Regions from separate parts of the Sodalis sp. RH21 genome, predicted to be linked through region 1. Evidence: predicted binding sites of a transcription regulator. Region 1 holds the regulator's gene; each other region holds the start of a gene.

What was found. Region 1 encodes Fur, which represses iron uptake genes when iron is present. Its sites were predicted from a motif close to ATAATAATGAGAACNACTATCAA; they were not measured.
Region 2: the regulator Fur is predicted to act here: its motif matches at 1,908-1,930, upstream of ygiD (4,5-DOPA dioxygenase extradiol).
Region 3: the regulator Fur is predicted to act here: its motif matches at 1,308-1,330, upstream of fepD (Fe(3+)-siderophore ABC transporter permease).

What each region holds. Positions count from the first base shown of each region.
Region 1 covers NZ_CP178732.1:4,201,544-4,204,824, reverse strand. The annotation lists gene glnS (glutamine--tRNA ligase) at 68-1,735, shown strand; gene fur (ferric iron uptake transcriptional regulator) at 1,828-2,298, opposite strand; gene fldA (flavodoxin FldA) at 2,626-3,141, opposite strand.
Region 2 covers NZ_CP178732.1:435,932-439,212, reverse strand. The annotation lists gene ACL2XP_RS02095 (glutathionylspermidine synthase family protein) at 1-990, shown strand, start outside; gene ygiD (4,5-DOPA dioxygenase extradiol) at 1,037-1,825, opposite strand; gene norR (nitric oxide reductase transcriptional regulator NorR) at 1,974-3,281, opposite strand, start outside.
Region 3 covers NZ_CP178732.1:5,188,845-5,192,125, forward strand. The annotation lists gene ACL2XP_RS23985 (TetR/AcrR family transcriptional regulator) at 1-139, shown strand, start outside; gene fepB (Fe2+-enterobactin ABC transporter substrate-binding protein) at 226-1,209, shown strand; gene fepD (Fe(3+)-siderophore ABC transporter permease) at 1,358-2,350, shown strand; gene fepG (iron-enterobactin ABC transporter permease) at 2,347-3,281, shown strand, end outside.

The DNA of each region.
Region 1 (3,281 bases):
GTCGAAACGTGGCTTGTTGGAACATATGGGCGATAAATGTCGTGCTTTCGCGTAGAGGAATATCAATATGAGTGAGGCAGAAGCCCGCCCAACGAACTTTATTCGTCAAATTATTGACGAAGATTTGGCATCGGGTAAGCACCATTCGGTGCATACCCGTTTTCCGCCGGAGCCTAACGGCTATTTGCATATCGGTCATGCAAAGTCCATTTGCCTGAATTTCGGCATCGCCCAGGATTACCAGGGACAGTGCAACCTGCGTTTTGATGATACCAATCCGGCGAAAGAAGATATCGAATTCGTTGATTCGATCAAGCAGGACGTCAAGTGGCTGGGGTTCGAGTGGAGCGGCGATATTCATTATTCATCGGATTATTTTGACCAGTTGCATGACTACGCCGTGGAGCTGATCAAAAAAGGGCTGGCCTATGTGGACGAGCTGTCCCCCGACGCTATTCGCGAATATCGCGGCAACCTGACTTCGCCGGGCAGAAACAGCCCGTTCCGCGATCGTCCGGTGGAAGACAACCTGGCACTGTTCGCCATCATGCGCAACGGTGGGTTTGCCGAAGGTTCGGCCTGCCTGCGCGCCAAAATCGATATGGCGTCCTCCTTTATGGTAATGCGCGACCCGGTGCTGTACCGCATCAAGTTCGCCGAACACCACCAGACCGGCACCAAATGGTGCATCTATCCGATGTATGATTTTACCCACTGCATCTCCGATGCCCTGGAAGGGATTACCCATTCGCTGTGCACCCTGGAGTTCCAGGATAACCGCCGCTTATATGATTGGGTGCTGGATAACATCAGTATTGGCTGCCACCCGCGCCAATATGAGTTTTCGCGTCTGAATCTTGAATACGCCATTATGTCCAAGCGCAAGCTGACCCAGTTGGTGGCGGAAAATATTGTCGAGGGATGGGATGACCCGCGCATGCCGACTATTTCCGGCCTGCGCCGCCGTGGATATACCGCCGCCTCGATCCGCGAATTCTGCCGTCGCATCGGCGTGACCAAGCAGGATAACAACGTGGAAATCGCCGCTCTGGAAGCCTGTATCCGCGAAGATTTGAACGAAAGCGCCCCGCGCGCCATGGCGGTTATCGACCCGGTCAAGGTGATTATCGAAAATCTGCCCGTCGGGCACGAAGAGACCGTGACCATGCCAACCCATCCCAATAAACCGGAAATGGGTCATCGCCAGGTGGCGTTTGGCCGCGAGATTTATATCGATCGGGCGGATTTTCGCGAGGAAGCCAATAAGCAGTACAAGCGGCTGGTGCTGGGCAAAGAAGTACGGCTGCGCAATGCCTATGTGATCAAGGCCGAACGCGTGCAAAAAGATGAAGAGGGTGAAATCACCGCTTTGTATTGCACTTATGATCCGGACACGTTAAGTAAAGATCCGGCGGATGGGCGCAAGGTGAAAGGGGTTATCCATTGGGTATCGGCTACCCGCGGCGTCGCCGCGGAGTTCCGCTTATACGATCGTTTGTTCAGCGAGGCGAATCCCGCCGCGGCGGAAGATTTTCTGTCGGCGCTTAATCCGGAATCGCTGGTGATCAAGCAAGGTATCGTGGAGGCAAGCGTGCTGGACGCCCAGATCGGCCATCCGTTCCAATTTGAACGCGAAGGTTACTTCTGCGCCGACACCCGCTACTTCAGCCGGGAAAAACCGGTGTTTAACCGCACCGTCGGCCTGCGGGACACCTGGACCAAAACCGCCGTCTGAGGACGCCGCCGCGAATTGATATCAACGCTGCTTCGGCAGCGTTTTTTTTATGCCTGGCCACTGGGAACGTGGCTACGGTGGAAACGCCCGGGTTATTCCTTCACGCCGTTAAGCATATCGCTATGGTCGTGCAGGGTTTCGTCTTCACGGCAGTTGCCGACTTCACAATGTCCGTAAAGATATAAACTGTGGTTGGTAAGTTTGATATTGTGTTTTTTGGCGATATCGCGCTGGCGCGCTTCGATAAATTCATCGCGAAACTCAATCACTTTGCCGCAATCCAGGCAGATCAGATGATCGTGATGATACTGCTGGGTCAGTTCAAAAACCGATTTGCCGCCTTCGAAATTATGGCGGGTGACGATGCCGGCATCGTCAAACTGGTTCAGTACCCGGTACACGGTGGCTAAACCGATCTCCTCGCCCATATCGATCAGTTTTTTGTAGAGATCCTCCGCACTGACGTGATGGCATTCCGGATCTTGCAACACTTCCAGAATCTTCAGTCTGGGAAGGGTGACTTTCAGGCCGGCCTTCTTCAATGCAATATTATTGTCAGTCATGCGGGTATAGTCCTGTTACTTTGAAAATCTGATTGTAGGCAAATGTAGCCTATAACATCGGTCGGCCCGAAAAATGTGACGCCGTCTCATTATAGGACTGCCTGTCCAAAATGAAAACCGCACCCTGTTAACAACTATAGCCCTTTTCGTAGGGCACATTCTGCAACATTTTGACCAAAAGGGTGAAACCGCTGCGCTATTGTACCGCTTTGTGGCTAAAAGTTAAAAACTTGTATCTATTAATTCGACAGGAATAACTTATCGGCAAGGCCGACGGGCCGCCATAACGGCTGACGGCCCGTGGTGGTTGCCGGGGCAGCCGGTGAATCAGCCCAGGTTCAGCTCGGCGCTGATCTGTTTTACCCAGCCGTCGACCCGAGCATTGGTCAGTTCAGGTTGGCGATCTTCATCGATGGCCAGGCCGATGAAATGATTGTCGTCGGCCAGCCCTTTCGAGGCTTCGAAATGGTAACCGGCGGTAGGCCAATGGCCGATAATGGTCGCGCCGTTCGGTTCGATGATATCGCGGATGGTGCCCATGGCGTCACAAAAATATTCCGCGTAATCCTCCTGGTCGCCACAGCCGAACAGGGCCACGGTTTTGCCAGTGAAATCAATCTCTTCCAGGGTAGGGAAAAAGTCATCCCAATCACATTGCGCTTCGCCATAATACCACGTCGGGATACCCAGTAGCAGAGTATTGAACTGCGCCAGGTCTTCTTTACTGCTTTTGGCAATGTCATGAACTTCGGCAACATCCGCGCCAAGTTGCTTTTGGATCATTTTGGCAATATTTTCGGTATTGCCGGTATCACTGCCAAAAAAAATGCCTACAGTTGCCATGAATTTGAAAACCTCTTAAATATTAAGGATATGTTCTGCAATCGGTTCGTTCGGGTTCTGGGGCAATAATAGCAGACCATAACAGCGGGAGAAACTCGTTCCGCCGGGGTTTTGTCTCAAATTCAGACTCCCCGCGGCCG
Region 2 (3,281 bases), 2.2 Mb from region 1:
ATGTGCCTGAAGGTCGTGGAAAAGGTGGTGGCCAGCGATGCGCTGATGGCCAAGTTCCGCATTCCCAAGCACACCTGGCAATTTGTGCGCAATTCCTGGCACGCCAATCAGCCTTCGCTCTATTCCCGGCTGGATTTAGTCTATGACGGCCGCCAGCCGCCAAAGCTGCTGGAAAATAACGCCGATACGCCCACTTCCCTGTATGAAGCGGCTTTTTTCCAGTGGATCTGGCTGGAAGATCAGCTCAAAGCCGGCCAACTGCCGCCCGGAGCCGACCAATTCAACAGTTTGCAGGAAAAACTGATTGAACGCTTCCGGGAATTAAAAGACCAGCACGGTTTCAGCTCGCTGCATTTCGCCTGCTGCCAGGACACCATCGAAGACCGCGGCACGGTGCAGTATTTGCAAGACTGCGCGCTGGAAGCCGACCTGCCTAACGCGTTCCTGTTTATCGAAGAGATCGGCCTGGGTGAGCGGGGCCAGTTCACCGATACGGAAAACCAGGTTATCAGCAACCTGTTCAAGCTGTATCCGTGGGAATTCATGCTTAAGGAAATATTTTCCACCAAACTGGAAGACGCCGGCGTGCGCTGGCTGGAACCGGCCTGGAAAAGCATCATTTCCAACAAGGCGCTGCTGCCGATGCTATGGGAAATGTACCCGGGGCATCCCAATCTGCTGCCGGCCTATTTCGCCGAAGATAACCCGCCTCCCATGGATCGCTACGTGGTCAAGCCGCTTTTTTCCCGCGAAGGGGCCAATATCCGCATCGTGGAAAACGGCAAGGAAACCGCCCATGTGGACGGACCTTACGGCGAAGAGGGGACCATCGTGCAGGAGTTTTGCCCCCTGCCGCGCTTTGGCGACAGCTACACCGTTATCGGCAGCTGGCTGGTTAACGATCAACCTTGCGGCCTCAGCATCCGCGAAGATAAAGAAATGATCACGCAGGATCTGTCGCGTTTTTATCCGCATATTATCCTAGGCTGACGCCGGCGTTCACGCGGCGGCGCCCTGAACCGCTGCGTGAAGATTGCTACCCCACCTGCACCGACATCATACTCAGCGATCCCATCACAATGCCGTCCGCGGGTATTGAAATCGGTTCGCGTCCATCCCAGGCTCCCAGGACGTACAGCAGCGGCAGGTAATGCTCGGTGGTGGGATTGGACAGCGCCGCGCCTTCATGCTGCATAAAATTCACCAGCGGATGGGCGCCGGCTTCGCCGCGCCAGGCGATATTATCACGTACAAATTGATTGAATGACTCGGCCCAAGGATAAGGCGCCGGGTCGCCCTGCCAGCGCACCATGCGTAAATTATGCACCACGTTGCCGCTGGCTATAATCATTACGCCCTGGTCGCGCAGCGCCGCCAGTTGTTGTCCCAATTGATAATGATATTCCGGCGGCCGGGTACCGTCGATGCTGAGCTGCACCATGGGAATATCCGCCTCCGGATACATTTTCTTCACCACGCCCCACGAGCCGTGATCAAAACCCCACTCTGACAAATCCGCGGTTACCGCAATCGGCAGCAGCAGTTCCTGGATGGTTTTCGCCAGTTCGGGGGAGCCCGGCGCCGGATAGCGCACATCAAACAGCGCCTGCGGAAAACCGCCGAAATCATGGATAGTGCGCGGGTTTTCCATCGCGGTAACCGCGGTGCCGCGGGTGTACCAATGCGCGGACACCGCCAGGATGGCGCGAGGACGGGGCAGGGTTTGCCCAAGCCGTTCCCAGGTTTGGGTAAAGTCATTATCTTCCAGCACATTCATCGGACTGCCGTGTCCAAGAAACAGTGCGGGCATACGGGGTTCGCTCATGTTGGTTCCTTATTCATCATCTTGCCGCGCCAGGCGCATCTTGATGATTACGTTACGCCAAGCGGGCAATAAATAAACTCGGATAAGCATGATAATGATATTCAATTAATTTGAACTAAAATTCTATGCAAACGATAAATTAAAATAGCTACTTAAGCCCCAGCCGCCGGGCCAGGCGGTGCAGATTGCCAGGGTTAACGGCTAAGGCGCGGGCGCAAGCGGACCAGTTATCGCCGCAGCGCGCCAGCGTCAGGCGAATCAGCCGGCGCTGGTACTCATCGGTACCGTGCCGCAGCGTGGCCGGTTCCACGGCATCCTCCGGCGGCTGGACCGGACGGATGCCCTGCCCCGCGGTCTCCAGGCTGAAATTATCCGGCTGCAGCAATATTTCGCCATTGCCCTGGCCCGCGCGCGCCAATATCGCGGCGCGATAAATCGCGTGCTCAAGCTCGCGCACATTGCCCGGCCAATGGCTTGCCGACAGCAGCGCCAGGGTGGCTGGAGCGAGCGCCACCCGCCCCAATCCCAGGCGGGCGCGGCTGCGTTCGCAAAAGAAGCCGGCCAAAAGCGCGATATCACCTCCGCGCTCGCGCAAGGGCGGCACATGAATAGGGAAGACGCTCAGGCGGTGAAACAAATCGGCGCGAAACTGCCCGTCCAATACCGCATCTTTTAGTACCCGGTTAGTGGCGGCCAGAACGCGCACATTCACCCTTAGGCTTTGGTCATCGCCCACCCGCTGCAAATCGCCATATTGCAGTACCCGCAATAATTTCGCCTGCAATGTCAGGGATAACTCACCGATTTCATCCAGGAACAACGTGCCATTATCCGCCAGTTCAAATTTGCCGATGCGATGGTGAATGGCCCCGGTAAACGCCCCTTTGACGTGGCCGAATAACTCGCTCTCCGCCACCGACTCCGGCAGCGCCGCACAGTTAAGATAAACCAGCGGATTGGCCGCCCGGGGAGATTTTTGATGGATGGCGCGCGCCACCAGCTCTTTACCCACGCCGGTTTCACCGGTGATCAGCACATTCAGATCGGAATTGGCGACGATATCGATCTCTTTTTTCAACTGCGCCATCCCTGCGGACAGGCCGATCATTTCGTCCTCATCATCGGTATCGGGCCGGCGATTAGCGGGCGCCGGAGTGGGTTCCTGCCTTTCCAGCCGCTCCACCAGCAGGGCGTTGCCCAGCGCCGTCGACGAAAGCGCTCCCACCAGGCGCAACTCTTCGTCGCTGAAATGATCGAGCTGATGCGGGTCCATGCCGTCAATGGTCAGCGCGCCGATCAGGTTTTGATTGGCAAACAGCGGCAGGCCGATGCAGGCATGTACTTTAAATGTCTCATGACCGGGAATCAGCCCGTCGTAGGGATCGGGCAATTGGCTATCCGCCGGAAAACGCACGACGTCCCCGGCGCGGGCAATGGCCTCCAGCCGAGGATGTTC
Region 3 (3,281 bases), 990 kb from region 1:
CCCGGCGCTGGCCAAAAGCCTGATGTGCGCCCTGCACGGCATGTCGGTGCAGGCGCGGGAAGGCGCCACCCGTGAAGACCTCGATGGAATCATTGCCACCTGGATGGCGGTATGGCCGGCGTTGGCCCGTTCTGAGTAAGCTGATATTTGCGGTGGACTTTTATCCGATGAGATATGAAAATGATACTCATTATTGATTAAAGTCCACTTCAGGAATAACCCGTAATGCGCGTCCATCCCGTAAGGTTTCCGGTTCTGTCCCTCCCCGTCCTGTCCGTTCTGCTGCTGCTTTGCAGCGCGCTAAGCCACGCCGCCACGGCCACCTGGCCGCGGCAAATCGCCAGCCTGAACGGCGGCAGCCTGACGTTGGAACAGCCGCCGCGGCGCATCGTCTCCACCAGCGTTACCGTCACCGGCACCCTGTTGGCCATCGGCGCGCCGGTGATTGCCAGCGGCGCCACCACGCCCAACAACCGGGTCGCAGACGACCAGGGGTTTTTGCGGCAATGGGGCGAGGTGGCCAGGGCGCAAGGGGTAAAACGGCTGTATATCGGCGAGCCTGACGCGGAAGCCATCGCCGGGGAGAACCCCGATCTGATCGTGATCGCCGCCACCGGCGGCGATTCGGCCCTGCCCCTGTACGATCGCCTCGCGGCGATAGCGCCCACGCTGGTGGTGAATTATGACGATAAAAGCTGGCAGCAACTGGCGCTGCAGTTAGGCCAGGCCACAGGCAGGGAAACCGAGGCAGCGCAGGTTATCGATCAATTCGACCGGCGCGAACAGCAGTTAAAATCGCGGCTCGCGTTGCCGCCACAGCCGGTCTCGGCGCTGGTTTATCATCAAGACGGCAAGGCGGCCAACCTGTGGACCGCCGCGTCCCCGCAAGGGCAATTGCTGCAAGAACTGGGCTTTATCCTGGCCACGCCCCCCGCCGCGTTGGGTGAAAGCCACAGCATGGGCCAGCGCAAGGATATCCTCCAGCTCGGCGGCGAAAATCTGGCCAGCGGGCTGAACGGGCAAACCTTCCTGCTGTTCGCCGGCGGCGAAGCCGATGTCCGGGCCCTGCTGGCCAACCCCTTTCTGGCCCATCTGCCGGCGGTGCGGCAGCAGCGGGTCTATGCTTTGGGCGGCGATACCTTCCGGCTGGATTATTACAGCGCCGGCAATCTGTTGACGCGCCTGGAACAGCAGTTTGCCCGTCCCTGATTTTTTGACGCATATCAAGCATGGCGCAGTCGCTGGCGGAACGGCATACCGCCGCGCTGCCTAAAGCGCGCCATTCATGGTAATCTCCAATCCTTTAATTAATAATGATAACAACAATCGTTATCATATCTGTTTGTGGTTTTTCTTTATGACGCGCCAACTCCCGGGATTACTGTTAGCTGGTCTGCTGCTGGCGCTGGTCATGGTCGCCAGTCTGTTTATCGGCGCCAAAACGCTACCCGCCGATACCGTATTGGCCGCGCTGGGCGGCCAGTGCGTCAGCGCCGATTGCGTTATCGTGCTGCATGGCCGCCTGCCCCGCACCCTCGCCGGTCTGTTGGCCGGGGTCGCCCTGGGATTATCCGGCGCGCTGATGCAAACCCTGACCCGCAATCCGCTGGCCGACCCCGGTATTTTAGGGGTGAACGCCGGCGCGGCCTTCGCGGTGGTGGTGGGGATCACGTTTTTCGGCGCCGGCGCGGTGGATGATTATCTCTGGTTTGCCTTTGCCGGCGCGCTGCTGGCCACCCTGCTGGTGTCGCTTATCGGCGCGGCGGGGGGCGGACGGTTAAACCCCATCCGCCTGACCCTGGCGGGCGTGGCGCTGGGCGCGGTGCTGGAGGGCATGGCTTCCGGCATCTCGCTGCTTAATCCGCTGGTCTACGATCAGTTGCGTTTCTGGCAGACCGGCACCCTGGATATCCGCAGCATGGCGGCCATTAAGGCGGTTGCGCCGTTTATCGTCCTGGGCGCCCTGCTGGCCCTGTCCCTGGCCCGGTCGTTAAACAATCTGGGCATGGGCAGCGATCTGGCCACCGCCCTGGGATCGCGGGTCGGTACGACCCAATTGCTCGGGGTGGCGGCCGTTACCCTATTGTGCGGCGGGGCCACCGCCCTGGTGGGGCCTATCGCCTTCATCGGGCTGATGATGCCCCATGTGGCGCGCCGGCTGGCGGGTCCGGACCATCAAAGACTACTGCCCTGGATCTTACTACTGACGCCGGTATTGCTGTTAAGCAGCGATATTATCGGACGGCTGATCGTGCCGGGGGAGCTGCGGGTGTCGATAGTGACCGCATTTATCGGTGCGCCGGTGCTTATCGCGCTGGTGCGTTATCACCGCGCGGTGGCCCGTTTATGACCCGGTACGCCCGTCCCTGGATTGCCGGCGCCCTGCTGCTGGCCGGCTGCGTGCTGCTGGCGATTTGGGCCTTGGGTACCGGCTCGCTGTCGTTAAGCGCCGGGCAAGTGGTGGATGCCCTGCGCGGGGCGGCCCCGCGCAATATCCAGACCATCGTAACGCAGTGGCGATTACCGCGCGTGGCGGTGGCCTTGCTGCTGGGGGCGGCCCTGGGCGCCAGCGGGGCGATTTTCCAGTCCCTGCTGCGCAACCCCCTGGGCAGCCCGGACGTGATAGGATTTAATATCGGCGCCTATAGCGGGGTATTGATCGCCATAGTGGTGTTCAACAGCAGCTATCTGGCCATCTCGGGCGCCGCGATGGCCGGCGGACTGCTTACCGCCGCCCTGGTCTATCTCCTGGCCTGGCGCAACGGCGTACAAACTTTCCGGCTGATTATCGTCGGTATCGCCGTGCGCGCCCTGCTGATGTCGTTTAATACCTGGCTGGTGGTAAGCGCCTCCCTGGAATCGGCGCTGACCGCCGGGTTATGGAGCGCCGGCTCGCTTAACGGCATTACCTGGGCGAAGAGCCTGCCGGCGGCCGGCGTAATTACGGCGGCGCTGCTGCTGGCGCTGGCATTGGCGCGCCGGATGCGCCTGCTGGAAATGGGCGACGATACCGCCTGCGCCCTCGGCGTGACGGTGGAGCGATCGCGCCTGTACCTGATGCTGGCGGGCGTGGCGCTGACCGCCGCCGCCACCGCCGCGGCGGGGCCGATATCGTTTGTCGCCCTGGTGGCGCCGCAAATCTCACGCAGGCTGGGCGGCACCGGCGCGCAGGCAATCCCCCTGGCCGCCCTGACCGGATCGCTGCTGCTGCTGGCGGCGGATCTGGCCGCGCAGCGCCTGTTTATCCCTTATCAACTGCCCGTCGGGGTGATTACCGTCAG